3 regions of the Agarivorans sp. Alg241-V36 genome follow, and region 1 is predicted to be linked to each of the others. Evidence: predicted binding sites of a transcription regulator. Region 1 holds the regulator's gene; each other region holds the start of a gene.
The links. The regulator NrdR, encoded in region 1, represses ribonucleotide reductase genes. The targets are predictions, from matches to a motif close to AAACACNANATNTNGTGTTT.

Region 1 (10,614 bases):
ATACATCGGGGCGTGAAGCACTGCGCTGGAAAAACTTTTCGATGATATCAAATTCACCCAAAGGAGGCTGAGATGACATGTAACTAAGACTTAAACTGCTGTAAACGTAGTACTTTATCTAGCACGCCATTAACAAACTTGTGGCTATCTTCAGCGGCGAATGACTTAGCTAATTCAATCGCTTCGTTAATCACAACTTTAGGTGGCACATCGCTCACCATTAACAGCTCGTAAACACCAATCAATAAAATTGCGTGTTCAACAATATCTAACTCTTCTAACTTACGAGAAAGCGAAGAGCTCATCGCTTGATCTAGCTTTTCGCTATTTGCTACTACGCCAGATAGCAGAGTAGAAAAATACGGAACATCGGCCTTACTCATATCTTGTTCGGTTAAGAACTGATGTTCGATGTTAGCAACGCTGTCCTTGGTCACCTGCCATTGATAAATTGCTTGAGTAGCAAATTGCCTAGCTTTACGACGTGCAGCTGGTTTCACAGAGAATTCCTCAAATTAAACTTCTATCTGATCAACTAAGTTGATCATTTCCAAAGCGCTTAGGGCAGCTTCGGTACCTTTATTACCCATTTTAGTGCCAGCGCGTTCAATCGCTTGCTCGATAGACTCAGTAGTAAGCACGCCAAAGGTAACTGGAATATCAAATTCCATCATAACTTGCGCTAAACCTTTGTGGCATTCGTTAGCCACTAATTCAAAGTGGTAAGTTCCACCACGAATTACCGTACCTAAAGCAATAATAGCATCGTACTTTTTGCTTGCTGCAATGCGTTTAGCAGCCAGTGGAATTTCTACTGCACCCGGCACACGAACAACAGTAATGTTGTCATCGCTAATTCCGCCTTGGCGAGTCAGGGTATCCACAGCGCCAGATAACAAGCTTTCATTAATAAAGCTGTTAAAACGAGCGATAACAATAGCCACTTTAGCGTTTGGTGTAGCTAAATTTGCTTCAATTACTTTCATACTTAATTCTGCCTTTTCTTTGAGTCCATCAAAAAAATCGCGCTATTCTAGCACAACTAATCAGCTAGGCCCTTAATAAAATTATTTACAACTAATACAGGAATTATTCTTGGTCGATGTACTCAACCACTTCTAAACCAAAGCCCGATAAAGCGTGGTAGCGTTTAGGCGAACTTAACAAACGCATTTTACTCACGCCCAAATCGGCTAATATTTGCGAGCCCACACCCACGGTACGTGAAGCGCTTTGTGCTTGTTTTTGTGCTGGGGTTTCACCACGATCTTGCAATGCAAAGGCCTTAACTTGGTCAATCAAGTTATCGGCTTTGTCATCAGTGCTAAGCAATACCAACACACCATTTTCTTGAGCAATTTTTCCTAAGGCCTTGTCTAGTGGCCAGCTCATTTTTCCAGCTCGATCACTGCCTAATAAATCACTAAAGGTATTGTGCAAGTGCACGCGCACTAAAGTGGCTTCATCTTCTTTAATCTCACCCGCTTGCATAACAAAGTGCACTTTTTCATCGATGGTATCGCGGTAGGTAATCAGCTTGAAATCACCATGGCGACTTGGCATTTTACATTCTGCCACGCGTTCAATAGTAGTTTCGTTGTTATTACGGTATTCGATGAGATCGGCAATAGTGCCCATCTTTAAGTCGTGTTCTTTACAAAATACTTCGAGATCGGGGCGCCGTGCCATGGTGCCGTCTTGATTAAGGATCTCAACAATCACTGCTGCCGGCTCTCGTCCTGCTAAACGGGCTAGATCGGTTCCCGCTTCGGTGTGACCTGCGCGGGTTAATACGCCGCCTTCTTGCGCCATTAAAGGGAAAATATGGCCAGGCATTACAATGTCGCTAGGTTTTGCATCACGTGCTACCGCAGCTTGAACCGTGCGCGAACGGTCGGCTGCAGAAATACCGGTGGTCACTCCTTGAGCAGCCTCGATAGATACCGTGAAGTTAGTGGCAAACTGCTCGGTATTTACGTCAACCATCAGCGGCAACTTAAGTTGTTGGCAGCGCTGTTTAGTCATTGGCAAACAAATCAATCCACGACCATAGGTAGCCATGAAGTTAATGGCCTCTGGCGTTACCATGTCGGCAGCCATGATCAAATCACCTTCGTTCTCGCGATCTTCGTCATCCATTAACACCACCATTTTACCATGGCGTAAATCTTCAATAATTTCTTCGATACTGCTTAGTGACATAGCAAAACCTTTATTACCTTTGAGGGAGAGTATTTATTGTTAATAGAGCATCTTTATTACGCAGCTACTTTAAAAAGCCGTGCTGTGCCAAAAATGCAGTATTTATTTTTGAATCGTTAGTGTTCTCATCAGCATAGCCGATTAAACGCTCTACATAGCGAGCAATCACATCAACTTCTACGTTAATTTTTTGCCCCGGAGCCCAAGCGCCAATGGTTGTTTGCTCGGCTGTATGGGGAATAATGGTTAAACGTAGCTGTTGCTGTTGTACTTCATTCACCGTTAAGCTAATTCCATCTACGGTTATCGATCCTTTATGCGCAATGTAACGTGCTAGATCATGGGGAACCTTTAGCCAGATATTAATCGCCCGAGCACTTGGACTAATGCTGACAACTTCGGCTAAGCCATCAACATGGCCACTGACAATATGGCCACCAAATCGATTAGTGGCTAACATCGCTTTTTCTAAGTTCACTTTGTCGCCCTGCTTACATTTAGCCAGCGAAGTTAAACTTAAAGTCTCGGTGGATACATCAGCGCAAAAGTGTTCCGCGCTGAAATCGACCACAGTTAAGCATATACCGTTTACCGCGATACTATCGCCAAGCCTTACATCTGACATATCTAAGTCGACAGTGGCGATGTTTAATCGCACGTCGCCACTGCGTTTTTCAATGCGAGAAATTTTGCCTAGGGCTTCAATTATTCCAGTAAACATTAATGTGTGCCCTGTGCTTGGGGGATCCAGATAGTTTTAATGTCGGGGCCAATACGGCGAGTTTCAAGGCATTGCCAAGAATTTAAGGCATCCATTGACTGATAACCCTCTAGGCCCACCAAACTATGAGCATCGGCTCCCATCAACAAACCTGCTTGATAACAAATAAGTTGATCAACTAAGTTGGCTTGAATTAGCGCCGCAGCAAAGTTAGCCCCAGCCTCAACCCAAATATCATTGACTTCAGCTTCAGCCAGTTGCTGCATTAATTGCTGCAAAAAGCTCGGCGTATCTTCAATCACCAGCTGTTTTGCAGCTGGCAATTGCGCTTGCGGCCGATGACCAGCCAGCCACAGTGACTCACTATGTTTAAAAATATTAAGGTCTTGAGCGGCTTCAGCAAGACGCTGTTTACGGTCAATGATCACCCGTAGCGGCTGGCGAAGACTTGCTTCATCTAGCTGAGTAGCAAGGCTAGCAAGTTCATTAAACCTAACGTTTAGCTTAGCGTTATCACGAATAACCGTAGTAGCGGTAGATAAAATAGCATGGCTGGCTGCTCGTTCTCTTTGCACATCACTGCGAGACTGAGCAGAGGTAATCCACTTACTTTCACCATTAGCCAAGGCTGTTTTAGCATCAATAGAGCCAGCAAGTTTTAAGCGCACAAAAGGACGCTTACGCTCTACACGGCTGAGAAAGCCTGGGTTAAGTGCGCGCGCGGCCTGTTCCATAAGGCCTGTTCGAACCTTAATTCCAGCCTCTTCAAGACGCTTTATGCCACGCCCAGCCACTTGAGGGTTAGGATCAACCATAGCGATAACCACTTCGGCCACTTGCAGCTCGACTAACATGGTGGCGCAAGCTGGTGTTCTGCCTACATGACTACAGGGTTCAAGGGTGACATAACAGGTCGCCCCTTTTAAACTAAAACCGCCTTGCTTGGCGTCTGCCACCGCATTTACTTCGGCATGCCCTTCACCGGCTTTTCGGTGAAAACCTTCACCGATAACTTGACCGTCTTTTACTAATACACAACCCACATTAGGGTTGGGTGCCGTGGTATACCTTCCACGCTTAGCAAGAGCAATGGCTTTTGCCATAAACTGGCAGTCTTGAATACTAAAGCTCACTTACTTTTCCAACTTAGCAATTTCATCGCTAAATTCTTTGATATCTTCAAAGGAGTGATAAACCGAAGCAAAGCGCACATAGGCCACTTTATCTAAGCCAATCAATTGCTCCATAACAATTTTTCCAATGAACTTAGTGGCGACTTCGCGCTCGCCGGTGGCCCGTAATTGCGACTTAATTTTATTAACCGCTTGCTCTACTTGATCAACACTCACCGGACGTTTTTCTAATGCGCGCATCATGCCTGCACGCATTTTCTCTTCGTTAAAGGGTTCCCTAATGCCGTTGCCTTTAATCACTCTTGGCATAACCAGTTCGGCCAGCTCAAAAGAGGTAAAGCGCTCATGGCATTCTAAGCATTCACGACGCCTTCTTACTTGGTGGCCATCGGCAACCAAACGCGAGTCAATAACCTTAGTTTCATGAGCAGAACAAAATGGACAATGCATGGGAGATCCCTTATTCGAATATCCGGCAATTTTATCTGCTAAACCGCCAGAGGTACAGGTTAGCTAAAGCGTAACTATCGAAAATACCGATAATTCCTTTGAATGAATAGGGTCTTGGCCACAGAGAATAGCGCCAAGCTAGTGACGAGAGGAAAATGAGGATTAGCTCTCACTTTAGCCAACACACCAAATACCTCCCCTTTAGCCCCTAGCTTATTAAGCGACTGATTAGCCTAAAGTTAACGATATTACACAAGCATACAGTGCTTACGTAGTAACCAATTACTACCGCTTAACTTCCCACTCAAGTTAGGCTGAAGCAAAAATGTAAACAACTTGTTAAGGAATACATCATGGCGAAGGTACTGATTATTGCAGGTGACTTTGTAGAAGATTACGAATTAATGGTGCCCTTTCAGGCACTGCAAATGGTTGGTCATGAAGTAATCGCCACCTGCCCAGAAAAACGTAGTGGTGAACAAATTAAAACCGCTATTCACGACTTTGAAGGCGACCAAACCTATACCGAAAAGCCAGGGCACAACTTCACCTTAAATGGCAGTTTTGCTGACATTGACACCGATGAATTTGACGCTCTATTACTGCCTGGCGGGCGTGCTCCGGAATACTTGCGCTTAAACGCTAAGGTCTTAGAAATAATTAAAGCCTTTGCCGATAAACAACTGCCTATAGCGGCAATTTGCCATGGCGCGCAGCTATTAACAGCGGCAGGTATTGCCTCTGGGAGACAGATTTCTGCCTATCCGGCTTGCGCCCCTGAGGTTACCGCTGCTGGCGGCGATTATGCCGATATTGCCGTTGACCAAGCCGTCACCGATGGAAACTTGGTCACCGCTCCAGCTTGGCCTGCCCACCCACAATGGCTGGCTCAATTTAATAAGTTATTGGCTTAATACCAAAGTGAAACGGCAAAAGTTGACTTTATATACCATGATTAGACTTCGGTTTAATCATGGTGGATTTGGCTATGTGTGAAATTTATTCTGGCACCGAAGCAGAGTTGTTCGAATTAAAGTCTCGTTCTGTACGTTTAGATGGCGTGGTCACCAGTATTCGCTTAGAAGCTATTTTTTGGCAACTACTGGAACAAATAGCCGAAGAGGCCAACCTTAGTTTGGCAGGCTTTTTAACGCAAATTTACCATGAGGTATTACAACGAGATGAAAAGGTAGGCAATTTTACATCTTTACTTAGAGTGGCCTGCACCACCCACCTTAATCAAGGTAAGCGATTAGCATTAACTAAGCCCTCGCTTAATCAAGCAGATTCAGGCAAGTCCATTGCCAATGGTTTTGTTTAATGCGCGCAAACTAAGAAATGATGAACAGCATAAAACTGCCCCAAATAACAAACTGCATAATCATTAGTCTTTTTGCGCTAGCCACAGGATTCATGTCCATGGTGATTCTCTCTTGTTAACAATTACCATCTACCGCTGGTAATTTGACTTATCAATTAGGTCTTAAAAGCTGAGCAATTTCAGTACCAACTGTATATTTCTCAGGCTAAAACCTAGCCTATCCCTCCTTGGTTTGTGTTCCTATTCACATTTAGTCTTAATTATCCGTAGTTTGACTAGCAAACGAAAACAAAAAAAGGAGGCCCAAAGCCTCCTTTCTATTATTCCGTCAATCCCTGACTTTTACATGCTTACTTAAGCGTAGACCGGGAAACGTTGGCAAAGTTCTAACACTTGGCCTTTAACACGTTCAATTACCGCTTCGTCTTGTAAATTATCTAATACATCACAAATCCAACCCGCTAACTCTTTAGAAGCGGCTACATCTAAGCCACGACGAGTAATTGCAGGAGTACCAATACGTAGACCACTGGTTACGAATGGTGAACGCGGATCGTTTGGAACCGAGTTTTTGTTTACGGTGATGTTTGCGCGGCCTAATGCTGCGTCAGCGTCTTTACCAGTGATGTCTTTGTCGATTAAATCAACCAAGAACAAGTGGTTTTCAGTGCCGTTAGATACAATTTTGTAACCACGCTCTTGCAGTACAGCTACCATTGCTTTGGCATTGTCTAATACGTTTTGCTGGTATTGCTTGAACTCTGGCTCCATCGCTTCTTTGAACGCAACCGCTTTAGCAGCAATAACGTGCATTAAAGGACCACCTTGACCACCTGGGAATACCGCAGAGTTTAGTTTCTTCTCTACTTCTTCGTTGGCACGCGCCAAAATCAAACCACCGCGTGGACCTGCTAGAGTTTTGTGAGTAGTAGTTGTTACTACATCAGCAACAGGTACTGGGTTAGGGTATAAACCAGCAGCCACTAAACCGGCAATGTGGGCCATATCTACGAACAGGTAAGCACCTACTTCGTCAGCGATATCGCGGAAGCGTTGCCAATCAACCACACCAGAGTATGCTGAGAAACCAGCAATAATCATTTTAGGTTTGTGTTCTTTAGCTAAACGCTCTACTTCTGCGTAATCTAGCTCACCAGTTTCAGGGTTAATACCGTACTGAACTGCGTTGTAAATTTTACCTGAGAAGCTAACGCTTGCACCGTGAGTTAAGTGACCACCGTGGGCTAAGCTCATGCCTAGTACCGTGTCACCTGCTTTCAACAAAGCCATGAAAACAGCAGAGTTTGCTTGCGAACCAGCGTGTGGTTGCACGTTTGCGTAATCTGCTCCAAAAAGTTGCTTGGCACGTTCAATGGCCAATACTTCAGCTTTGTCTACATACTCACAACCACCATAGTAACGCTTACCAGGGTAACCTTCGGCGTACTTATTAGTAAGGTAAGAGCCTTGCGCTTCCATTACTCGTGGGCTGGCGTAGTTCTCAGAAGCAATCAGCTCAATGTGCTCTTCTTGACGAACTTCTTCTTTAGTAATGGCTTGCCATAATTCGGCATCGTAATCGGCGATATTCATATCACGCTTTAACATCAGTATCTCCTGACTCTTTTGTTACATGTTGGTGGGTGATTTTTCGAAGGCGCATTCTAACCTGAGTCCTTTTCAGATCACAGCAATTTTTTTACGCTATACATCGATTTAACTGAACAAATGTAACAATTAACCGCTAGTACACTTCAAAGCCGTAGTGTGCGTTTAGCCTGTTGCATTTGCAATTGCCTCATTAGCTGCTTTGATCTTTATGAAATTAATTCACGTTAATTTAAGCATTACATCTCACCGCTACACAGGGTAAGATGATAATGATTATCATCCACAATTAGAGTTTTATTATGTTACTTCGTCTCTCTGGCCTCTTTTTAGCACTTTCCTTTTTATCGGCTTGTAGCTCCACCGCTCCTACTGAGGACTCCGCACAAGCAAGCAGTATTCAGCTCGAGACTTACTATGACTACGTGCTATATAACCCAAACGACCAACAGATTATCGAAAATACCCAGACTCTGGCTATGCAGCTAGCTGACTCTCAGGTAGTTCTGTTTGGCGAATACCATAGCCACCCTGCTATTCACTTAGCTCAGCTGCGTTTGCTCGAAGCACTATACCAACAGCAAAATCAACTCAGTTTATCCATGGAGCAATTTAATCGCAGTCAACAAACAGTGGTAAATAGCTATTTAACTAATGAAATAGGCGAAGAGTGGCTAATTAAGCAAACTAAGGCTTGGGACAACTACCGTTCTGATTACCGCCCATTAGTAGAATTTGCCAAAGATAAACAACTTACAGTGGTTGCAGCCAATGCCCCACGTGAACATGTTCGCTGTATTGGCCAACAAGGCTTAGGCTATTTAGAGGGTTTAGAAGAATCGGAACGTGCCAAACTTGCCCAAGACTTCACGACCGATGACCCTGCCTACCAACAGCGCCTTTTTGGCAACGCCCATCACGGCGATAGCGAACGAAGCAATAATCACTTTTTTGCGATGTTAGCCTGGGATGAAACCATGGCTGAATCGATTGTTAAGCAGTTAGAAAATCAATCCACTCAGCAGGTGATGCATACTGTGGGCAATTTTCATATTGAGCAGCGTCAAGGCACCTACTCGAGGGTAGAGCAACGCCTCAATGGTCAAAAAGTTAGCTCTTTAGTAGCGATAAACCATAATGAGTTTGAAAAGTTAAACCAACAGCAGAAAAAAGCCTTAGGTGATTACCTCATTGTGGTTAAAGGCCTGCCTAAACGCTACCAAAACAAAGCCAATCAACTGGCCGAATTTAAGCATATTAAGAAACAATCTAATAAGCAGTGTAAAATTGCTAACTAACAATTAGCTAGCGGCAATTAACTTTGTCTCTAGGCGGCGACGCCCTTTGTTGCAAAAATGTTAACAAATCAACTTAAATAACTGTATTCGCCTTATTTTTTTTTGGTTTTACTAACAAACGCTTGCAGCTTGCTCATATTGAGCCATAATCATACCAGCGGCTCACTCAATTGCAGTGAATAGCTTTGCTTAAACGAATCAACGATTGCTAACAATCGTTAGAATTGAATATAAAGGACGGACTTACCATGAATAAGTTTTTAGTTGCAGGCGCTATTGCTTCTACCATTTTACTAGCGGGTTGTTCTTCAAACACTACCGCTCTAGAAAACAACGTACAATCTCTAAGCGACAAAGTTGATGCACTATCAAACGAAGTTGCAGCTCTTCGTGCAGAGCAAAGCTCTTTGAGTGGCGACATCAAGTCAGCTCAAATGAGTGCTGACCAAGCTAAAGCTGAAGCGATGCGCGCTAACGAACGTATCGACAACATCGCATCTTCTTACACTAAGTAAGTTAATCGTGATGTAAAAAAAGGTGATGCTAAGCATCACCTTTTTTTTATCCTTGTTTCTCCCCCACCGACAACGCTATACCCTGCTGGTTTTTCAAAGCTTGATTGACTACCGATGAATCAACCCCTGATTGAGTAATAAACTTAATATCATCTCGGCTAAGTTGTAAGGACGTTGCTTGAGTCACTTCTTCCTCAGAGCGATTAAGTGGTTGGTGCACTTCTAATAAAAATTCGCCACTAGGTTCCAGTGAATGTTTAATAGATTGATTGATTATTCTAACCGGGGTTTTCAGGTTAACTTGCGAAAACAAATACTCGATGTCATCGGGAAACAAGCGAATACAACCAGAGCTCACTCGCAAACCAACACCAAATTCTTTATTAGTGCCATGGATTAAATACTCACCGTTTCCATAGGCTAAGCGCAAAGCATATTCACCCAGAGGGTTTTCCGGCCCAGCTTGCACAACGGGCGGCAAGATAATGCCTTTAGCGGCATATTCGTTACGAATATTTTGCGTAGGAGTCCAGGTTGGCTGCTCGCGCTTTTGACTAATGTAGGTAGACATTTCTGGTGTTTCTCGACCAATTCTACCAATACCAATTGGCAGCACGTCTACCTCGGTGCTATTTGGGCGAAAGTAGTACAAGCGCAGCTCAGCTAAGTTTACCACTACCCCTTTACGCTCCACATCGGGTAGCAAAATTTGAGTGGGGATAAGAAGCTCGGTGTCTTCTTCAGGTAAAAATGGGTCAACCCCTTTGTTGGCAGCCATTACAGCTAAAAAGCCAACACCATAACGTTCGGCAATAAGGGCGATGGTTTCGCCTTTTTGTACCCGGTGCCATTGGTTACCACCCAACAAACGACTGCCATCTTCTGGTAAATCGTAGGTTAAAGCGGAAACTGAAAATGCCATACAAAGGGCAATACAGGCTACTAGAATCTGTTTCATTTAATCTGCAGTATCAAATTGTGATAAAGCCAACATACCATTATTGTTTAGCAAATTCGACTAGCGCTCTCTGCTTACTCATACTAAAAACAAGTAGATACCCCAGCTTTATACTGCTTCACTACGCAACATCAAAAAACCACCGCATAAAGTGCCTAACAACGCTAGCTTCCGTCTACGAAGCCAGTATCATAGCGGTAGATAATTGTTAGCGAATTGGCGTGTATGCTTTAGCAACATAAAGATTCGAATATAGACCTTTTAAAGGAACGGCAAATGGCCCAATTTATTTATACGATGAACCGCGTTGGTAAAATCGTTCCCCCTAAAAAACACATTCTTAAAAACATCTCTTTAAGCTTTTTCCCAGGCGCTAAAATTGGTGTGTTAGGTTTAAACGGCTCGGGT
Region 2 (10,614 bases), on a different contig from region 1:
TGCAGTCCATCATATTGAAGTTACGCGCTTTGTTCAGCTCATCGCCTTTGGCATACCAATACAACTGCTGAGGTAGCAACCCCATTGGGCAGGCTTGAGCACATTCGCCACAACGAATACACGGTGACTCATTGTCAGCTGCCATTGGATTATTAACAATTAAGCAGTTGGTTGTTTTAACCACCGGTGCTTGGTTGTTAGGCAGCATGAAGCCCATCATTGAGCCGCCCATGATGGTAGGTGCGTTATGTTCACCCTGCAGCTTTTTGCTGATCACATCGTTTACTGCTGTGCCAATTGGTACCCAGTAATTGCTTGGGCTTGTTACAAGATCACCTGCGAGTGTGACTATTCGGGATATTAAAGGTTCGCCAAGTGTGACTGCGCGATGTACGGCGTAAGCAGTACCTACATTTTGCACCAGCATGCCCAAGTCAATCGGTAGCTGATTAGCCTTAACTTCTTTTCCAGTAAGTACTTGAATAAGTTGTTTTTCGCCACCAGAAGGGTATTTGGTGGGAATGCTTCGGATGATGATATCTTGTGTGCTAGCGGCTTCTAAGGCTTTAATGGCTTTAGGTTTATCATCTTCGACTGCAACAATGGTAAGCGCTGGCTTGAGTACTTTTTGCAGTAAAGCAACACCACCAATAATTTCAGCGGCATAGTTCTGCATTAAACAATCGTCTGCTGATATATAGGGCTCGCATTCGGCGCCGTTTATAATCAGTACATCCAAAGGCTTGTGCGGTGTAATTTTTAAAGCTGTAGGGAAGCCTGCGCCACCCATACCGGATATTCCTGATAAATGAACGCGTTGGCAAATGGCTTCAGGGCTTAACTCTTCATCACGCAGAGGGTTTGGCCATTGGGCATCTTGTTGCTTTGCATCTACGCGGATCACAACACTTAACTCGGGAATGGCTGAAGCATGCGCTGATACTCTTGGCTCAATCGCGATAATCTCACCAGAAAGTGAGGCATGAACTGGTGGTGCTTGAAAGAACTGAGATTCAGTTAAGGCTTGCCCACGTAATACCTTTTCGCCAACTTCTACGAGTAACTTTCCCGCGCTGCCGATGTGTTGCTGAACGGGTATACTTAACTCTTTAGGCAAGTTAATAAGTTCAGGTTTATCACAGTTGATATCCTGTTTTTTGGTTTCTGGGTGAACACCGCCTTGGTAGTTCCAAGTAAAACCCTGCTTAATTTTGTCTAACCACGCCACCATCTATTTTTGTTCCTCGATGATTGCGACATCAATTTGGTTCAATTTCCAATCCCAGTTCTTGGTTGTTGTAGGTATCGGGCGCATTTCAATACAGTCGGTTGGGCAGGGGGCTACACAAAGCTCACATCCGGTACACTCTTTAGTAATAACGGTGTGCATGTGTTTATTAGCGCCCATAATGGCATCAACAGGGCAGGCTTGAATACACTTGGTACAACCGATACACGCATCTTCTACGATGTAGGCAACTTTTTTTCGGTCATCTTCTTTAAAGGCTGATTCATCCAGAGGGATCGCTTCAACCCCAAGTAATTCTGCTAGTTTTACTACTGTCTCTTCGCCACCTGGTGGGCATTTATTTATAGCTTCACCATTAGCAATGGCTTCGGCATAAGGGCGACAACCAGGATGACCACATTGGCCACACTGTGTTTGTGGCAGCAATGCTTCCACTTGGTCGGCAATTGGGTTGCCTTCAACTTTATATTTGATAGCTGCATAACCCAGTATTCCACCGAAGACTAAGGCTAACAGGGTGATTGCAATGAGTGCTTCTAACATCTAAATATACTACTTAATTAATCCAGTAAAACCGACAAAGGCTAAGGACATAAGCCCCGCCGTGATCATGGCGATCGCCGCACCCTTAAACGGTAGTGGTATATCAGCTACCACTAAGCGCTCACGCATTGCTGAGAACAAAATTAACACTAGAGAGAAACCCGCTGCTGCGCCAAAACCATAGATAATTGATTCAAATAGATCATGCTGCTCATTAATGTTTAATAGCGCCACGCCTAATACCGCACAGTTAGAGGTGATAAGCGGTAGATAAATGCCTAATACTCGGTGTAACGCTGGGCTGGCTTTTTGTACAAACATCTCAGTGAACTGCACGACAACGGCTATTACCAAGATAAAGCTCATGGTGCGCAGATACACAATATCTAGTGGCAACAATATGTATTGTTCTACTAGATAAGAACTCATTGAGGCGAGGGTAAGCACAAAAGTGGTCGCTAAAGCCATACCTATAGCGGTTTCTACTTTGCTGGACACACCCATAAATGGGCATAGACCCAAAAACTTAACCAGCACAAAATTGTTAACCAGTACGGTACTGATTAATAATAACAAATATTCAGTCATTTAAATAAGATGCAGCGGAACGAGCCGCTATTATCCTTGTTTGTGGTACGTATAACAACCGTGACTTCAATGTGGAAAAGGCGCTAAAAATTTGCTGTGAGTTGTGAATCATTTTTGAGCGATTAAATCTACTTTTTACCCTTCGGTTGATCTCGATCATTTGTATTTGCTTTATCCTTAAAATCTCTCGACTACTATATCTAGTGGGATCTAAAATCCTTAACCACAATATATGGATAACCATCACATTGGGCGCATTTTTGAGCAGTTCATTGTTAGAAGCCTTTAGCGGCGCGGGTTCCACAGTTTTTTATTTAGTGAGTGAGTGAAATTGGAGCGTAAATCGTGAAAACAGTCGTGATAAAACGAGACGGAAGCCGTGTACCTTACGACGCAAAGCGGATTGTAGATGCAGTACTTAAAGCAGCAGAAGCTTTAGGTGTTAAGGATAACCTAGTTGCATTACAAATTACCCAAAAAGTAACCGAGCAGTTTTTGAACTTACCTGAAGTAGATATCAATGATATCCAATCTTCGGTAGAAAACTACTTGATGGAAAGTGACAACAAAACCTTAGCCAGAGCCTACATTGAGTATCGTCACGACCGTGATGTTGCGCGCGAAAAGCGTAGTGTACTGAACGCTGAAATCCGTGGTTTGGTTGAGCAAAGTAACGCAGCGCTATTAAACGAAAATGCTAACAAAGACAGCAAGGTTATCCCAACTCAACGCGATTTATTAGCGGGCATTGTGGCAAAGCACTACGCAAAAACTCACTTACTTCCGCGTGACGTTGTAAAGGCACACGAAACAGGCGAAATCCATTTTCACGATTTAGATTACGCGCCATTTTTCCCAATGTTTAACTGTATGCTTATCGACTTAGAAGGCATGTTAACCGGTGGGTTCAAAATGGGTAACGCTGAAATTGAAACGCCAAAATCAATTTCAACGGCGACTGCCGTAACTGCCCAAATCATCGCTCAGGTTGCCAGTCATATTTATGGTGGCACAACAATTAATCGCATCGATGAGATTTTGTCGCCTTACGTAACTAAAAGTCACGAAAAGCACTTAGCTACTGCGAATAAATGGCAAATAGCGGATGCCGAAGCTTACGCTAAAGCACAAACTGAAAAAGAATGTCACGATGCATTCCAGTCTCTAGAGTACGAAGTAAACACCCTACACACTGCGAATGGGCAAACACCATTTGTTACTTTTGGTTTTGGCTTGGGTTCTTGCTGGGCTTCGCGACTCATTCAACGTTCAATCCTAGATAATCGTATTGCAGGGTTAGGCAAAAATGCCAAAACAGCGGTGTTCCCTAAACTTGTATTTGCAATTAAAGATGGCTTAAACCATAAGAAAACCGATCCAAGCTACGATATTAAGCAGTTGGCATTAGAATGTGCTTCTAAACGCATGTATCCGGATATCCTAAACTACGACAAAGTTGTCGAAGTAACGGGCTCATTTAAAACCCCAATGGGGTGTCGTAGTTTCTTAGGTCACTACCAAGAAGAAGGTAAAGACATTCATGATGGTCGTAATAACCTTGGTGTGGTCAGCTTAAACCTACCGCGCATCGCCATAGAGGCCAAAGGTGATGAGCAACGCTTCTTCGAACTTCTCGATCAGCGTTTAAGCGTAGCGAAACACGGATTAGATAGTCGTATTTCTCGCCTAAAAGGTGTGAAGGCAAAGGTTGCTCCAATCCTATATATGGAAGGTGCTTGTGGTGTGCGTTTAAATGCCGAAGATGATGTGTCGAAAATCTTTGAGAATGGCCGAGCGTCAATTTCATTAGGTTACATTGGCTTACATGAAACCGTAAATGCTCTATACGAAAACAGCGACCACGTTTACGACAGCAAACAGCTACAACAAAAAGCTATCGGCATCGTGACTGCCTTAAAACAAGCCACTTTACGTTGGGAAAAAGAAAGTGGTTACGCGTTCAGCTTATATAGCACGCCAAGCGAAAACTTATGCGATCGCTTCTGCCGCTTAGACGCTAAAAAGTTTGGGGTGATTGAGGGCGTAACTGATAAAGGTTACTACACCAATAGCTTCCACTTAGATGTAGAAAAGAAAGTAAATCCTTTCGACAAGATTGATTTTGAACAGCCTTATCCTTCTGTAACCAGTGGCGGTTTTATCTGTTACGGTGAATATCCGAACATGCAGCACAACACAGAAGCCTTAGAAGATGTTTGGGATTACAGCTATAGTCGCGTTCCTTATTACGGCACTAATACGCCTATTGATGAATGTTACGAGTGTGATTTTACCGGCGAGTTTAACTGTACCAGTAAGGGATTTGAGTGTCCTTCTTGTGGCAATACTGAATCGAGTAAGGTATCTGTTACTCGACGAGTATGTGGCTATTTAGGAAGCCCTGATGCACGTCCATTTAACTATGGCAAACAAGAAGAAGTTAAACGCCGAGTGAAACATTTGTAAATGAATTATTTGAGTTACCATTCGGTAGATGTGGTGAACGGACAAGGTACACGCTGTACCTTGTTTGTTGCTGGCTGTGAGCACCAATGTCGCGGTTGCTATAACCAAAAGTCATGGCGTTGCGATGCGGGTCACGCTTACACCGCAGAGTTAGAGCAACAGATCATCAATGATTTAAACGACACAAGGATTCGCCGAAAGGGGCTTAGCTTAAGTGGCGGCGACCCGCTGCATCCTAATAATTTAGATGCTGTACAACGCCTAGTCGAGCGGGTAAAAACAGAGTGTGCTGGTAAAGATATTTGGATGTGGACCGGGTATCGCCTAGAAGAACTAAGCCAGCAACAACAGGCCATCGTTAAACAAGTAGATACCTTAATAGATGGAAAATTTGAGCAAGAACTGGCTGATCCAAAATTACAATGGCGTGGCAGTAGCAATCAAATCATCCACTGCCAACCCCTTCAGTAATTAAGCAATAAGCTCGGGGCGAGATATTAAGTAGCCCTGCAAGCTGTCTACATACATCGATTCAAGCAGTTGTTTTTGCTCTAAGGTTTCAACACCTTGAGCAATAACTTGGCAACCAAGTCGATGTGATACTTCTACCAACATACTTACAAATTGTTGATTGGCTTTATCACTTTCAAGAGCCTGCACTAAATCACTGCTGATCTTTACGTAGTTAGGTTTAAGTTCTTTAAATAACTTAAACGAACCAATACCGTTACCAAAATCAGCAATGGCAGTGTGGCAGCTGTTCCGGCGAAGCACTTCGAACAGTTTTCTAGCGTTGCTTAAGTGCATATCTAATATTTCTTCTTCTAACTCAAAAACGACCCGAGATTTTAAATTAGGGTAGGTGAGTAGCAACTGTGTTAGCCAAGAACAAAAGTCAGGGTCGGTTAAGATAAGCTTGCTTAGATTTATTCCCCAGCGATATTCAGCATTTTGGCTAGAGATGGTATGAAGAATGTAGCCGATAGTTGCCTTTTCAAGCTCTAATATCATGCCCAGGCGCTGTGCCATTACCATGGTAGTTTCTGTAGGTAGCTGCTGCTGATTGTCACTTAAAAACCGAATAAAGACTTCATGGTACGCAGGCATTGTACGATGCAGCGATTGGATGGCTTGGGAGGCTAGTCGGAAGTTACTTTTGTTAATCAGCGAACTAATGGTTGAGTGCCACTGTAGTTCGCTACTTTCTAATGTTTCATCATCTTCGAGCACTATTTCCCAGCCGTTGGGAGATAAGCTTTGAGCGATAGCTAATGCGGCATCGGCACGAGCAATCACTCGTTCTATAGAGTCACCGCTTTTAAGTTCGGTTACACCGGTATACGCGGCGCTTTGCATTTGCTTACCATTACTGTATTCATTTAAAGAGCTTTTTAAAGCCTGAGCTATTTGGCTGACTCTGCTGGCAGGAAACTTAGGCAATATTAGAGCGAACTCTGCTCCTAATAATCTAAATAACGAACTAGACGAGTAATCTTTACGGTTTACATCGATTATCTTGGCGATATCTCTAATGTAATCATCACCCGCTTGGTGGCCACGCGCTTTGTTTATTTCTTCAAGCTGCGAGGCTCTTACTAAAAACAACACCGTATCTTTAGGTGTTGTTTTTAACATTTCCTGCATTTTTTGACGGAAAGAGTGTCGATTAAATTGACCGGTTAATGGGTCTAAAGCTACTTGCTTTTCAAGTTGTTGAATGGCGTGTTTTTGTTGGCGGATTTGCTGAGTAAACTGCTGTTTTTGATCTTTGATTAACTCGCCTACAGCGCCAAGTACCGGTTTTTCGTCCACTAAGCGATCAGCGTTTACTAATTTTTTCAGTTTGCTCTTAACACGTGACATAGCACGTATATATAGAAGGCTGGTAAGTAAATAGCCCATGGCACAAAGCGCGGCTATGGTGAGATACAAACGCAAATAGCCATCGCTGACAAATTCAAAAGAAGGCTTAAAGTTTACTTGGAATTTATCAACAGCAATGGTTTGCATGGCTGTTTTACTCGGTTCAGCTAAGTCAACTAACCAATGTTGAGTAGCACCAACTAAAGCCAGGGTATTATCTACGGCTAACTGGGTAGATATAAAACTAAGTTGGTGTTGGTCACGTAAAGTGGCTAAGTAATCTTGATTGAGCTGGCCTACTTCAGTTAACTGCAAAGAGAGCAGGGTATTGATCTGTTGGTTTTCACGCGCTAAATCCAGTTTAAACAACTGTACGTGCACGCCCACCAGCGCAATCCATAGCGCGATAAATAAAAAAGCATTTACAACAAAAAATGTTCTAAGGCCTTTCATATCCTACCTGTTTAATAAATCAGCAATCTCTAATGATGATACATGCAAACATTAGACTTATCTATCAGATGCTTAGGATTAGGTAATATATTTTGAGGATTGGTAATTTTCGAAAAGGAGATAGCAGGAACAAGAAAGAAAGTGTGGCTCCCCAGGTTGGGTTTGAACCAACGACACATGGATTAACAGTCCACCGCTCTACCAACTGAGCTACTGGGGAATTATAGGGCTTACTAGATAAAAGGAGTGGCTCCCCAAGTTGGGCTTGAACCAACGACACATGGATTAACAGTCCACCGCTCTACCAACTGAGCTATTGGGGAATCGTAAGGTATATCTAGTTATATGATTGGCTCCCCAAGTTGGGCTTGAACCAACGACACATGGATTAACAGTCCACCGCTCTACCAACTGAGCTATTGGGGAATCATATAAGGTATTGACCTATTGTCATCAAGATTGGCTCCCCAAGTTGGGCTTGAACCAACGACACATGGATTAACAGTCCACCGCTCTACCAACTGAGCTATTGGGGAATCTTGATTTCGACTAAGCAAAGGAGATTTGGCTCCCCAAGTTGGGCTTGAACCAACGACACATGGATTAACAGTCCACCGCTCTACCAACTGAGCTATTGGGGAATCGCTTTGCTTAAGTGCGGGGCGCATAGTAATAATTGCCCCTATAAGTGTCAACTAATTCTACGTCAAAAATGACAATTTCTGTTTGTTTGCTCAACTTACATCCAGTTGTTGCAAACTACAGATCGAAACTTGTTCAGCTGGTATAAAAAATGCGCAGATAATTAATTATCATAAAAACTGTTTTCTTTATAGCTAAGGATGATTGCGCGAAAATTATACACAATATGTAAAAGCCTTTGGTGCTGGTAGCTAGCGTGACTTATCCACTGATTTTGTGGATAACTGTGTGCATTAAAAGTCGCTTAAGGGCTACAGCCCAATGATTGCCTAGCATAGGCTCAAATTTGATCTACATCGTTTTTTGCTTTTAATTGCTATTAATCAACAACTTATTTAGATATTGGTATAAAAGCTCAATTTTTAACCTGTAAAAAAAGTTGTTGCTTTTACAAAAAAAATGTTGTGCATTACTTTTCATTACAATCATCTTACTGTGCACAATTTAGGGTTATCTGCTATTGATTTTAAGTTGGCGATATACTCTGCTAAACAATGCTGATTTTCTTTACAAGACTAATACGCCTTTTGGTTATGGCTAGGTTTTGCGTAGAATAAGCGGATGATAAAACTTTCAAATGATTGGTAAGTAGAGCTGTGAAAAAACCATTTGATCTAGTATCCGAATACAAACCGGCAGGCGATCAGCCAACGGCTATTTCAAGTCTTATAGAAGGCTTAGAAGACGGCCTCGCTCATCAAACTCTGTTAGGGGTTACCGGTTCAGGTAAAACCTTTACTGTTGCAAATGTTATTGCAGAGCAAAATCGACCAACTATTGTCCTTGCGCCTAACAAAACCTTAGCTGCCCAACTATATAGTGAAATGAAGGAATTCTTTCCTAATAACGCAGTAGAGTTTTTTGTTTCTTACTATGACTACTATCAACCAGAAGCATATGTGCCTACAACAGACACCTTTATAGAGAAAGATGCATCTGTTAACTCCCACATCGAGCAAATGCGCTTGTCGGCAACTAAGGCCTTATTAGAGCGACGTGACGTAGTGTTGGTTGCCTCGGTGTCGGCTATATACGGCTTAGGCGATCCTCAGTCTTATCTACAAATGATGTTGCACTTAAGTGTTGGGGACATGATAGACCAACGCGCCATTTTACGTCGCTTAGCCGAATTACAATATTCACGTAACGATGCAGCTTTTCAGCGCTCAACCTTTAGAGTTCGCGGAGATGTTATTGATGTATTCCCCGCTGAGTCAGATAAAAATGCGGTGCGCATTGAGCTATTTGATGGGGAAGTGGAGCGGCTTAGCAGCTTTGATCCGTTAACTGGAGCCGAAGAAGCCGTAATGGCCAGGGTTACAATCTTCCCGAAAACCCACTATGTAACACCTCGTGAAACAATTCTTAATGCTATCTCTTCTATAAAAGAAGAGTTAAACGAGCGCAAGAAACAGTTATTAGATGCAAACAAGTTAATTGAAGAGCAGCGAATATCACAGCGCACCCTATTCGACATAGAAATGATGAATGAGTTAGGGTATTGCTCAGGCATCGAGAACTATTCACGCTACCTGTCTACTCGCGCTCCTGGCGAGCCACCACCAACCTTATTGGACTACTTGCCAGCTGACGGCATTCTTATTATTGACGAGTCTCACGTGACGGTTCCGCAAATAGGTGCGATGTATAAGGGTGACCGTTCACGTAAAGAAAATTTGGTGAATTATGGTTTTCGTTTGCCATCGGCGTTAGACAACAGGCCACTAAAGTTTGAAGAGTTTGAGCAAATTGCACCACAAACAATTTTTGTGTCGGCAACGCCAAGTAATTATGAACTAGAAAAAACCAATCAAGAATTTGTTGAACAAGTTGTTAGGCCCACTGGCTTATTAGACCCAGAGATAGAAGTTCGCCCAGTAAATACTCAGGTCGACGACTTACTCTCTGAGATTCGCTTACGCACCGCCATAGATGAACGCGTGCTGGTAACCACACTCACTAAAAGAATGGCAGAAGACTTGAGTGAGTACCTTACTGAGCATCAGGTAAAAGTGCGCTACTTGCACTCAGATATCGATACCGTAGAACGGGTTGAGATCATCCGAGACTTACGTATGGGAGTATTTGATGTACTAGTCGGCATTAACTTGCTTCGAGAAGGCCTAGACATGCCTGAGGTATCGCTAGTCGCCATTCTGGATGCGGATAAAGAAGGTTTTCTTCGTTCAGAGCGTTCACTCATTCAGACCATTGGTCGTGCAGCCCGACATCCTCAAGGTAAAGCGATTCTTTATGGCGACAAAATTACTGGCTCTATGGAACGAGCGATAGGGGAGACCAACCGTCGTAGAGAGATCCAACACCAGTTTAATCTTGATAACGGGATTGTTCCGCAAAAGCTAAACAAAAAAGTCGTGGATATTAGTAACTTTGGTAAAAGCAAAGTGCTTCAAGCTGCTGAACCTAAAGCTAAGTATGCAGCACTCACACCAGAAATTATGCTGAAGAATATTGCGAAGTTAGAAAAACAAATGATCAATCATGCCAAAGAGCTGGAATTTGAGCAGGCTGCGGCGGTGCGGGATGAAATAAACGAACTACAAGAACAACTAGTGAAAATGAGCTAGCTAAAAAAAGAACAAAAAAAAGCCGCTGTAAATACAGCGGCTTTTTTAATGAAACTGTATTAGTTTGCAGCAGCGATAATCGCGCCAAACTCTTCAGCCATTAGAGAAGCACCGCCAACTAGCGCGCCATCAATGTCAGCTTGAGAGAAAAGTTCTTTAGCT
Region 3 (10,614 bases), 370 kb from region 1:
TCCATACGAGGCTCACCAGTTAGAGTAAACTCACCTTGGCTTAAACATAATGCCGCACACAAAGGGCGCATTGCTGTACCAGCATTACCTAAAAACAGCTCTTCGGCTTGAGCAACTTCAAAAGCTCGACCTAAACCTGTAACCGTGCAACGGCTGCGGTCCTCAGAAAGCTGGTAGCTAACACCAAGCTTTTTAAGTGCATTTAACATGTGTCGAATGTCGTCGCTATCTAGCAGATTGCTTAATACGGTCTCGCCTTCAGCCAGTGCTGCTAATAACAATGCGCGATTTGATACGCTTTTTGAGCCAGGTAAATTAATTTCACCGTTAATACGAGAAATAGGCTGTAAAGTTAATTGTTCCATGAATCGAAATCTCTACTTAATTTGAGCCAATTAGCTGGCTTAAAGCATTAATAAAAGTTTGGTTTTCTTGTTCGGTACCGATGCTTACACGCAGATAGCCAGGCATTTGATAGGGGCCCACCGGCCTAACTATCACGCCTTTGTGCAATAGCTGCTGATAAAGTTCTTGAGCATCGCCGCTTGGCGCTAAAAAGCTAATAAAGTTCCCTTTAGAAGGAATATAGCTAATACCGTTTTGATTAAAGAACTCGCTTAATAAGCTTAAGCCTTGCTGATTTAAGGCAACGCTTTGCTCTAAGTACTGTTCATCTTTTAGCGCTGCTGCTGCTGCCACTAAGCTAAGGCTATTCACATTAAACGGTTGACGCAAACGATTAAGCAAATCGGCGATTTGTGGATTTGAGATAGCGTAACCCACTCGCAAACCCGCCAAACCATAAGCCTTTGAAAAGGTGCGAGTAATCACTAAGTTACTAAACTCGCTCAACCAGCTTGTAGAAGGCGCTTGCTCCTGCTCGGGTAAGTACTCGTAATAAGCCTCATCCAATACCACCACCACGTTTTCTGGCACCTTTTGCATGAAGCTATAGAGCGCTTCGCTGCTTAAAAAGGTACCGGTAGGGTTGTTAGGGTTAGCAATAAATACCAAGCGGGTTTTATTAGTAATCGCAGCGGCCATGGCATCTAAATCGTGCCCCCAGTCTTTAGCGGGCACAACCACCGCTTTTGCGCCAATAGCTTGCGTCACAATAGGGTAAACAACAAATGCATGTTGCGAGAACACCACTTCGTGCTCGCTACTCACGAATATGCGAGCAATCAAATCCAGAACATCATTCGAGCCATTACCCAAAGTGAATTGCTCGGCGGCCAAGTCATATTTGTCTGCCAACGCTTGCTTTAAGTAAAAGCCGTTTGAATCAGGGTAGCGGGTTAGTTCACCCGTGGCTTTTTCTATGGCCGCCAAAGCCAGTGGGCTCATGCCCAACGGGTTTTCATTAGAAGCAAGCTTAACGATGTTGCTTATGCCTAACTCGCGCTCTAGCTCGTCGGTTGGCTTACCAGCTTGATAAGGATGTAAACCTTGGATGCCTTGGTTAGCCAAAGCATGGAAATCACAAGTCATGAATGCTCCTTAACGATTGCGCTGAGCGAAGTCTGCCATAAAATCAACCAAAGCTTGTACGCCTTCGATAGGCATCGCGTTGTAGATGCTAGCACGCATACCGCCAACAATTCGGTGCCCTTTTAAGGTTACCAAGCCGGCTGCCGCTGATTCAGCTAAAAAGGCTGCATCCAGTTCACTATTCGCTAACTGGAAAGGCACGTTCATTTTAGAGCGATTCTCGCTGGCTACATTGTTTTGGTAAAAGTCGCTGCTATCAATATATGAGTAAAGCAACTCGGCTTTGGCTGTATTCTTTTCAGCCATAGCACTTAAACCACCTTGCTGCTTAAGCCATTTAAATACTAAACCCGCTAAATACCATGAATAAGTAGGCGGTGTATTAAACATTGAATCACTACCCGCTAATAAGCTGTAGTTAAAGATGTTAGGCGTTAGTGGGTGTGCGTTATCCAGCAAATCGTCACGAACAATAGCAATGGCTAAACCAGAAGGACCAATGTTTTTCTGAGCACCAGCGTAAATTAGACCAAACTTGCTCACATCTATAGGCTGCGACAAAATCGTAGAAGAGAAGTCGCCGACTAATACCATGTCTCCCACATCAGGGATTTCATCAATGGCAATGCCTTCAATGGTCTCATTCGGGCAATAGTGAACATAGGCCGCGTCTTTATCAAGTTGCCACTGGTTACTTGGCTTAACGCTGATTTGGCCATCAGCATTGGTGCTTAGCGCATCAAATACCTGGGCTTGAGCGTGCTTCTCGCCTTCTGCTACCGCGCCTTTCGACCACTGGCCAGTAGTAATAAAGCTAATCGACTTTTTATTGCCAAGCAGATTTAAAGGTGCAGCAGCAAATTGGCCACGCCCGCCACCTTGGCAAAACAGCACTTTGTAATTATCAGGAATGTTTAATAAATCGCGAAGATCTTGCTCGGCTTCAGCAGCCATAGCGATATATTCTTTACCGCGGTGACTCACTTCCATCACCGACACGCCTAAACCTTGCCAGTTACAAAACTCGGTTTGCGCCTGCTTCATCACCGCTTCAGGTAACATCGCAGGACCTGCACAAAAGTTATAGATTTTGTCCATGCTAAATCTCTTACTCTATGTTGTGTTCGACCACTTAAGTGGTTCGTATTTTCTTTTTAAACTAAAACGAGCGGCTAAAAGCCGCCCGTTGTTATTACATTTGTAGCTTATTGCTGATCGGGCTCTGCTTCACCAGCATCGTCTGCACTTGGTGCATCCTCGCTCGGCGTGGCTTCACTCGCTTCGGCGCTTTGTTCGCCTTCAGCTAGTTCTTCAAACTCGTCTTCTTCAATTTCATCGATTCGCTGTAAGCCAACCACTTTTTCATCTTCAGAAGTACGAATCAAGGTAACACCTTGAGTATTACGCCCAACTAGAGAAACTTCGTTAACTCGGGTACGCACCAAGGTGCCGCCGTTGGTAATTAACATCATCTCTTGAGCTTCGGTGACTTGAACCGCACCAACCACTAGGCCGTTACGCTCACTCACCTTAATAGAAACCACACCTTTAGTCGCGCGGCTCTTAGCTGGGTACTCATCAAGCTTGGTACGTTTACCGTAGCCATTTTCGGTAGCGGTAAGAATATCACCGTCACCAGTTGGCACAATCAACGATACTACTTTCTGGCCGGCATCAAGTGAAATACCTCGAACACCAGCAGCGGTACGACCCATTGGGCGCAATGCCAATAGTTCTTCACCAGTTTCTGGGTCAAGCTTCACGGCGCCGGTTTCGCTATCGCGCTGTTTCTCGTTAAAGCGAACCACTTTACCCGCATCTGAGAACAGCATGATTTCGTTATTACCGTCGGTAATATCAACACCAATCAGCTTGTCATCATCGTTCAGGTTAATCGCACGAATACCGCTAGATAGCGGACGTTTAAACGCAGTTAGCGGGGTTTTCTTAACGGTACCATTAGCCGTAGCAAACAAGATGAACTTGTCTTCTTCGTACTCACGTACTGGCAAAATAGCGGTAATACGCTCATCGTCGGTTAACGGCAGTAAGTTAACAATTGGCTTACCACGCGCTTGGCGGCTGGCTAGCGGCAACTGGTACACTTTCATCCAGTAAACCTTACCCACCGTTGAGAAACACAACACTGTATCGTGAGTATTGGCCACTAGCAGTTTCTCAATGAAGTCTTCATTCTTCATCTTAGTTGCAGCTTTACCTTTACCACCACGACGCTGAGATTCGTACTCGGTTAGCGGTTGGTACTTAACGTAGCCTTCGTGAGATAGGGTTACTACCACGTCTTCTTCGTTAATTAAATCTTCTAGAGAAATATCAGCACTGTTCGCTGAGATCTCGGTGCGACGCTCATCACCAAACTGCTCGCGCACTTCTACAAGTTCGTCACGAATCACTTCCATCAAACGATCTGGATTGTTTAAGATGAAGAGCAACTCAGCGATAAGATCCAATAGGTCTTTATATTCGCCAATGATTTTTTCGTGTTCTAGACCGGTTAACTTGTGTAAACGTAAATCTAGAATTGCTTGAGCTTGGATTGGCGTAATGAAGTACTGGCCATCGCGAATACCAAACTCAGCTTCTAACCAATCTGGGCGCGCAGCATCGTCGCCAGAGCGCTCTAGCATGGCAGCTACAGCACCTAAATCCCAACCTTTAGCAACCAATGCAGCTTTTGCTTCGGCAGGCGTTGGAGAGGTTTTGATTAGTTCGATGATTTCATCGATGTTGGCTAGTGCAATGGCTAAGCCTTCAAGGATGTGGGCACGGTCGCGCGCTTTACGTAATTCAAATACGGTGCGGCGTGTTACCACTTCACGGCGGTGACGAATGAAACACTCAATCATCTCCTGCAGGTTGAATATCTTAGGCTGGCCGTTATCTAGAGCCACCATATTCATACCAAAAGACACCTGCATTTGCGTTTGAGAGTACAAGTTGTTCAATACAACTTCGCCCACAGCATCACGCTTAAGTTCTACAACAATACGCATACCGTCTTTATCAGACTCATCGCGCAGTGCTGAAATACCTTCAAGCTTCTTATCTTTAACTAACTCAGCCATCTTCTCGATAAGGCGAGCCTTGTTCACTTGATATGGGATCTCGTGAACAATAATGGTTTCTTTACCGTTTTTATCGGTAACCACTTCGGCTTTAGCACGAATAGAAACTTTACCGCGACCGGTGCGGTAAGCCTGAATCACACCAGCACGGCCGTTAATAATACCGGCGGTAGGGAAATCAGGGGCAGGAATGAATTCCATCAGCTCATCAATAGTGATGTCTGGGTTTTCAATCATTGCCAAACAACCATTAACCACTTCGGTTAAGTTGTGTGGCGGAATGTTGGTTGCCATACCTACAGCAATACCAGAAGAACCGTTTACCAATAAGTTGGGTACGCGGGTTGGTAATACTTCAGGAATTTGTTCGGTGCCATCATAGTTGGGCACAAAATCTACGGTTTCTTTATCTAAATCAGCCAGCAATGAGTGGGCTAATTTATCCATACGAATTTCGGTATAACGCATGGCCGCCGCAGAATCGCCGTCCACTGAACCAAAGTTACCTTGACCGTCTACCAACATGTAACGCAGCGAAAACGGCTGCGCCATGCGAACAATTGTATCGTAAACAGCGCTATCACCGTGTGGGTGATATTTACCAATTACGTCACCTACCACACGGGCAGATTTTTTGTACGGTTTGTTCCAGTCGTTGCCCAATACGTTCATTGCGAATAGCACTCGGCGATGCACTGGTTTTAAACCATCACGTACATCTGGCAAAGCACGGCCCACAATAACGCTCATGGCATAATCAAGGTATGAGCTCTTTAACTCATCCTCGATATTGACTGGCGTAATCTCTTTTGCAAGATCGCTCATAGACGACAAAATCCTTCGTTTTTATTGCTTTTTACTATTACTAAGCGTAATCGCAAACTTTACCATAAAATAACCGCCTTAACAGGCTTGATGTCGCTCTTTTCAGTTAGAAAAATGAAAAAACTCAAGAATTGAACAAAAGCTAGTGACTGCAATGAACAAGTTCTTATAATGCCTACAAATACTGATGTGGATTGACAACTTTATGGAACACCCTCAAAGCAACGAAAATGTTGACCATCAAGAAATTGCTCATTTTGCAGGCTTAGCCTCACGATGGTGGGATAAACAAGGGGAATTCAAAACCCTACACCAAATCAATCCACTGCGTTTAGACTACATTGAGCGTGGCGCAGCAGGTTTATTTGGCAAGAAAGTACTCGATGTAGGCTGTGGTGGCGGTATTCTAGCCGAGAGCATGGCAGTTCGCGGTGCCGATGTAACCGCTATAGATATGGGCAAAGAACAAATTGAAGTGGCCAAGCTACATGCTTTAGAAACCGGTAGCCAACTTAATTACTTGCAAACCACGGCAGAAGCACACGCAGAAACTCATCAAGCTCACTACGATGTGGTGACTTGCATGGAGATGATAGAGCACGTACCCGATCCTGGCTCAGTGATTGCAGCATGTGCCAGCATGGTTAAACCAGGTGGGAAAATATTTGTATCTACGATTAATAGGACCCCCAAAGCCTACCTTTATATGATTTTGGCAGCAGAAAAGTTACTGAAGATTGTGCCTGACGGTACTCATCAGCATGACAAGTTCATTCGCCCTTCTGAGCTACTAGCTTGGGCCGATCAAAGCAACTTACGCAGCGAAGCCATTAGCGGTGTGCAATTTACCCCTATTATTGAAAGCTTTCGTTTAAGCAAAAACGTAGATGTTAATTACATGGTGCAATTAGCTAAGCCGGAGCAATAATGAATAAACAAGCTGCAGTACTGTTCGACCTTGATGGTACCTTACTTGATACAGCTCCAGATCTAGGCGCAGCTGCTAACTATGTGCTAGATCAACACCAACAAGCACAGCTCAGCTTAGCTCAAGCACGCCAGCTTAGTTCTCACGGTGCAATTGGTTTGTTAAAGGCTGGCTTTGGCAGCCTTTGGGAACAACAGCCCCAAGCTGAATTACGCCAACAATTACTTGACTACTATGAGCAAAACATTTGCCACGGCACCGATTTTTTTCCCGGTATTAAGCAATCATTACAATGGCTTAACCAAAACAAAATCCCTTGGGGAGTGATTACCAATAAGCCCGAAGGCTTAAGTAAGCAGTTACTTCGCTTCTTTCCCGAATTTGAACAGTCTGGCGTATTGGTTGGTGGAGATACCTTGCCACTGCGTAAGCCTGATCCCGCCCCCATGCTACTGGCTTGCCAGACCATAAAGGTTGAACCTGAAAACTGCCTATATGTAGGCGATGCTGAACGTGATATTCAAGCAGGTAATAATACCAATATGACCACTTTGCTCGCCCTATGGGGTTATCTTTCTGAGGAAGACAAGGTTGATCAATGGGCGGCAGATTTACACTGCCAAAAAAGTGAACACCTCGAACAAACAATAAGCGACTGGCTGGGCGATTTGTAAGCAAGTTCAAGTTTTATAAAAATAAATTTTTTCAGTAAAAATTTATGAAAAAAAACTTGCATTAATGCAAGCTTAGTCAGCTTATATAGATAGCTAGTTAGTAAGCACTAACATAGCTGAGTTATTTGCAAGTTATACACAATATCTTCAAGTTTGCCAAGACTTGCGAAAAAGCCAAAACCTCATTATCTTGTATCCATAAAATTTGAAAACACTATATCTAGTGGCTAAGGAAAAATAGCAGTACTAGATAAGCAGTAGCGAAATTAGGATAACAGGGCCTCCCCTTCATGAATAAAGATCTTCTGATAACCAAACGCAGCGGTAAACAAGAAGCGATCAACTTAGACAAGATTCACCGAGTGATAACGTGGGCCGCCAAAGGCCTAAGAAATGTCTCGGTATCGCAGGTAGAACTTAAGTCTCACATCCAGTTCTACGATGGCATGGCCACTAAAGATATTCATGAAACCATTATTAAAGCTGCGGCAGATTTAATCTCTCAAGAAACCCCAGATTACCAGTTTTTGGCAGCCCGCTTAGCGGTATTCCATTTACGCAAAAAAGCTTATGGCCAATTTGAGCCACCTAAGCTTTACGACCACGTAGTAAAACAGTGTGAAGCTGGCCGCTACGACATGCATTTGCTTAAAGACTACAGCCCTGAAGAATTTGCCCAAATGGACGATTTTATCGACCATTGGCGCGACATGGACTTCTCCTACGGCGCGGTAAAGCAACTTGAAGGTAAATACCTAGTACAAAATCGAGTGACCGGTGAGATTTTCGAGAGCGCCCAGTTCCTATACATTTTGGTAGCAGCTTGCTTATTTGCTCACTATGACAAGTCGGTGCGCCTTGATTACATCCGCCGCTTCTACGACGCTACTTCGAAGTTTAAAATCTCGCTACCTACGCCAATTATGTCGGGTGTACGTACCCCTACTCGTCAATTTAGCTCTTGTGTATTAATTGAATGTGGCGATAGCTTGGAATCAATTAACGCCACTGCTTCATCTATTGTGACTTATGTTTCACAGCGCGCTGGCATTGGTATCAACGCAGGTCGAATTCGTGCCCTAGGCAGTGAAATTCGCGGTGGCGAAGCCTTCCATACGGGTTGTATTCCGTTTTATAAGTACTTCCAAACTGCGGTTAAATGTTGTTCACAAGGCGGCGTTCGTGGTGGTGCAGCTACTATTTTCTATCCATTCTGGCACCTAGAAGTAGAATCACTGCTAGTGCTTAAAAACAACCGTGGTGTAGACGACAACCGAGTACGTCACATGGACTACGGTGTGCAGCTGAACAAGCTTATGTACCAACGTTTGGTGAAAGGTGAAAACATCACCCTATTCTCGCCAAGTGATGCGCCTGGGCTTTACGACGCCTTCTTTGAAGACCAAGACAAATTTGAAAGCTTGTATGTAAAATACGAGCAAGACCCAAGCATTCGTAAAGAGCAAATTAAAGCCGTTGATCTGTTCTCGTTGCTAATGCAAGAGCGCGCCTCAACCGGTCGAATCTACATTCAAAACGTAGACCACTGTAATACCCATAGCCCATTTGACCCAGCACAAGCGCCGGTACGCCAATCTAACCTTTGTTTAGAAATTGCCTTACCAACCAAGCCGCTACAACATGTACATGATGAGAATGGCGAGATTGCACTGTGTACTCTTTCAGCCTTTAACCTAGGTGCGATTGAAGACTTAAATGAGCTAGAAGAATTGTCTGATCTTGCGGTGCGCGCCCTAGACAGCCTGCTCGATTACCAAGACTACCCAATTAAAGCCGCGAAAAAAGGCTCTGATGGCCGCCGTACTTTAGGTATAGGTGTTATCAACTACGCCTACTACTTGGCTAAAAATGGCACTAAATACAGTGATGGTAGTGCTAACAACCTTACTCACCGTACTTTTGAAGCGATTCAATACTGGTTGCTTAAAGCGTCTATGCGCTTAGCCAAAGAACAAGGCGCTTGCCCAATGTTCAACGAAACCACCTACTCGCAAGGTGTATTGCCTATCGACACTTATAAGCAGTCGTTAGACAAGCTAAGTGATGAGCCATTACATTACGACTGGGAAGAGCTTCGCGAAGAGATTACCACCCACGGTTTACGTAACTCAACGCTGTCTGCCCTAATGCCTTCAGAGACCTCTAGCCAGATCTCAAATGCCACTAACGGTATTGAGCCTCCACGTGGTTTCATTAGCGTTAAAGCCAGTAAAGACGGTATTTTGAAGCAAGTAGTGCCAGAGTTTGAAGCACTTAAAGATAACTATGAACTGCTATGGGATATTCCTAGCAACGAAGGTTACTTACAGCTAGTCGGCTTAATGCAGAAGTTTGTTGACCAAAGTATCTCGGCAAACACCAACTACGATCCAAGCCGTTATGAAGGTAACCGCGTACCAATGAAGGCATTAATTGCCGACTTGCTAACGGCTTACAAATACGGGGTTAAAACGCTGTATTACCATAACACCCGAGACGGTGCTAGCGACCAGCATGATGATATGAAGCCAGAGCCAGAAGATGATGATTGCGCTGGCGGTGCATGTAAGATTTAAGCCAAGTTTACGCGCTAAAGCGCATTAAGAAATTTTTAGGAAAAATGTAGATGAGCTACTCAATTTTTACTCAAAATGCCAACGACGCAACCAAAGAGCCAATGTTCTTTGGTCAGCCTGTAAACGTGGCCCGTTATGACCAACAACGTCATGAGATTTTTGAAAAACTAATCGAAAAACAATTGTCTTTCTTCTGGCGTCCAGAAGAAGTAGACGTAAGCCGTGACCGTATTGATTACAACAAACTGCCAGCTCACGAGCAGCATATTTTTATTAGTAACCTTAAGTACCAAACACTGCTGGATAGTATTCAAGGCCGCTCGCCTAACGTGGCTTTGTTGCCACTAGTTAGTTTGCCAGAGCTAGAAACCTGGATTGAAACGTGGGCCTTTAGTGAAACCATTCACTCTCGCTCATACACTCACATCATCCGCAATGTAATGGGTAATCCTGGTGAAGTATTTGATGACATCATGAAAAATGAAGAGATCATCAAACGCGCCAACGACATTGCTGGCTACTACGACGAACTTATTCAAGCCACCTCTATTTACCACCTCCATGGCGAAGGTGAGCACGAGGTTGATGGTGTGGTTCATAACATCACAGAGCGAGAGCTTAAGAAAAAACTCTACCTCTGCATAATGTCAGTAAACGTATTAGAAGCGATTCGCTTTTATGTAAGTTTTGCCTGTTCATTCGCCTTTGCTGAGCGCGAGTTAATGGAAGGTAACGCTAAAATCATTAAGCTAATTGCCCGTGATGAAGCGCTGCACTTAACCGGTACTCAGCACATGATTAACCTAATGCGCGAAGGCAAAGACGACCCAGAAATGGCCGAAATTGCTGCCGAGTGTGAAGTAGAAGCATGGCGCATGTTTACCGATGCTGCCGAGCAAGAAAAAGAATGGGCAAAATACCTATTCAAAGATGGTTCGATGATTGGTTTAAATGAAGATATTCTTTGCCAATACGTTGAATACATTACCAATACTCGTATGCAAGCGGTCGGTTTGTTGCCTTGCTTTGAAGAC

Region 2: a site for NrdR is predicted at 2,570-2,589, ahead of nrdD (anaerobic ribonucleoside-triphosphate reductase). Genes of this name have one in related genera too.
Region 3: a site for NrdR is predicted at 7,214-7,233, ahead of nrdA (class 1a ribonucleoside-diphosphate reductase subunit alpha). Genes of this name have one in related genera too.

Annotation. Positions count from the first base shown of each region.
Region 1 covers NZ_UNRE01000001.1:381,902-392,515, reverse strand. The annotation lists gene thiL (thiamine-phosphate kinase) at 1-79, opposite strand, end outside; gene nusB (transcription antitermination factor NusB) at 84-500, opposite strand; gene ribE (6,7-dimethyl-8-ribityllumazine synthase) at 516-986, opposite strand; gene ribBA (bifunctional 3,4-dihydroxy-2-butanone-4-phosphate synthase/GTP cyclohydrolase II) at 1,090-2,202, opposite strand; gene G6R11_RS01855 (riboflavin synthase) at 2,267-2,923, opposite strand; gene ribD (bifunctional diaminohydroxyphosphoribosylaminopyrimidine deaminase/5-amino-6-(5-phosphoribosylamino)uracil reductase RibD) at 2,923-4,056, opposite strand; gene nrdR (transcriptional regulator NrdR) at 4,057-4,506, opposite strand; gene G6R11_RS01840 (DJ-1/PfpI family protein) at 4,860-5,420, shown strand; gene G6R11_RS01835 (ribbon-helix-helix domain-containing protein) at 5,495-5,827, shown strand; gene glyA (serine hydroxymethyltransferase) at 6,182-7,435, opposite strand; gene G6R11_RS01825 (ChaN family lipoprotein) at 7,738-8,733, shown strand; gene G6R11_RS01820 (Lpp/OprI family alanine-zipper lipoprotein) at 8,982-9,248, shown strand; gene G6R11_RS01815 (L,D-transpeptidase family protein) at 9,295-10,206, opposite strand; gene ettA (energy-dependent translational throttle protein EttA) at 10,483-10,614, shown strand, end outside.
Region 2 covers NZ_UNRE01000008.1:176,839-187,452, reverse strand. The annotation lists gene rsxC (electron transport complex subunit RsxC) at 1-1,231, opposite strand, end outside; gene rsxB (electron transport complex subunit RsxB) at 1,232-1,792, opposite strand; gene rsxA (electron transport complex subunit RsxA) at 1,802-2,380, opposite strand; gene nrdD (anaerobic ribonucleoside-triphosphate reductase) at 2,726-4,846, shown strand; gene nrdG (anaerobic ribonucleoside-triphosphate reductase-activating protein) at 4,847-5,317, shown strand; gene G6R11_RS18250 (EAL domain-containing protein) at 5,318-7,162, opposite strand; tRNA gene G6R11_RS18245 (tRNA-Asn) at 7,307-7,382, opposite strand; tRNA gene G6R11_RS18240 (tRNA-Asn) at 7,410-7,485, opposite strand; tRNA gene G6R11_RS18235 (tRNA-Asn) at 7,513-7,588, opposite strand; tRNA gene G6R11_RS18230 (tRNA-Asn) at 7,623-7,698, opposite strand; tRNA gene G6R11_RS18225 (tRNA-Asn) at 7,728-7,803, opposite strand; gene uvrB (excinuclease ABC subunit UvrB) at 8,461-10,452, shown strand; gene tpiA (triose-phosphate isomerase) at 10,512-10,614, opposite strand, start outside.
Region 3 covers NZ_UNRE01000001.1:750,922-761,535, reverse strand. The annotation lists gene aroA (3-phosphoshikimate 1-carboxyvinyltransferase) at 1-365, opposite strand, end outside; gene hisC (histidinol-phosphate transaminase) at 382-1,491, opposite strand; gene serC (3-phosphoserine/phosphohydroxythreonine transaminase) at 1,501-2,589, opposite strand; gene gyrA (DNA topoisomerase (ATP-hydrolyzing) subunit A) at 2,697-5,402, opposite strand; gene ubiG (bifunctional 2-polyprenyl-6-hydroxyphenol methylase/3-demethylubiquinol 3-O-methyltransferase UbiG) at 5,608-6,330, shown strand; gene G6R11_RS03590 (HAD family hydrolase) at 6,330-7,004, shown strand; gene nrdA (class 1a ribonucleoside-diphosphate reductase subunit alpha) at 7,295-9,580, shown strand; gene nrdB (class Ia ribonucleoside-diphosphate reductase subunit beta) at 9,631-10,614, shown strand, end outside.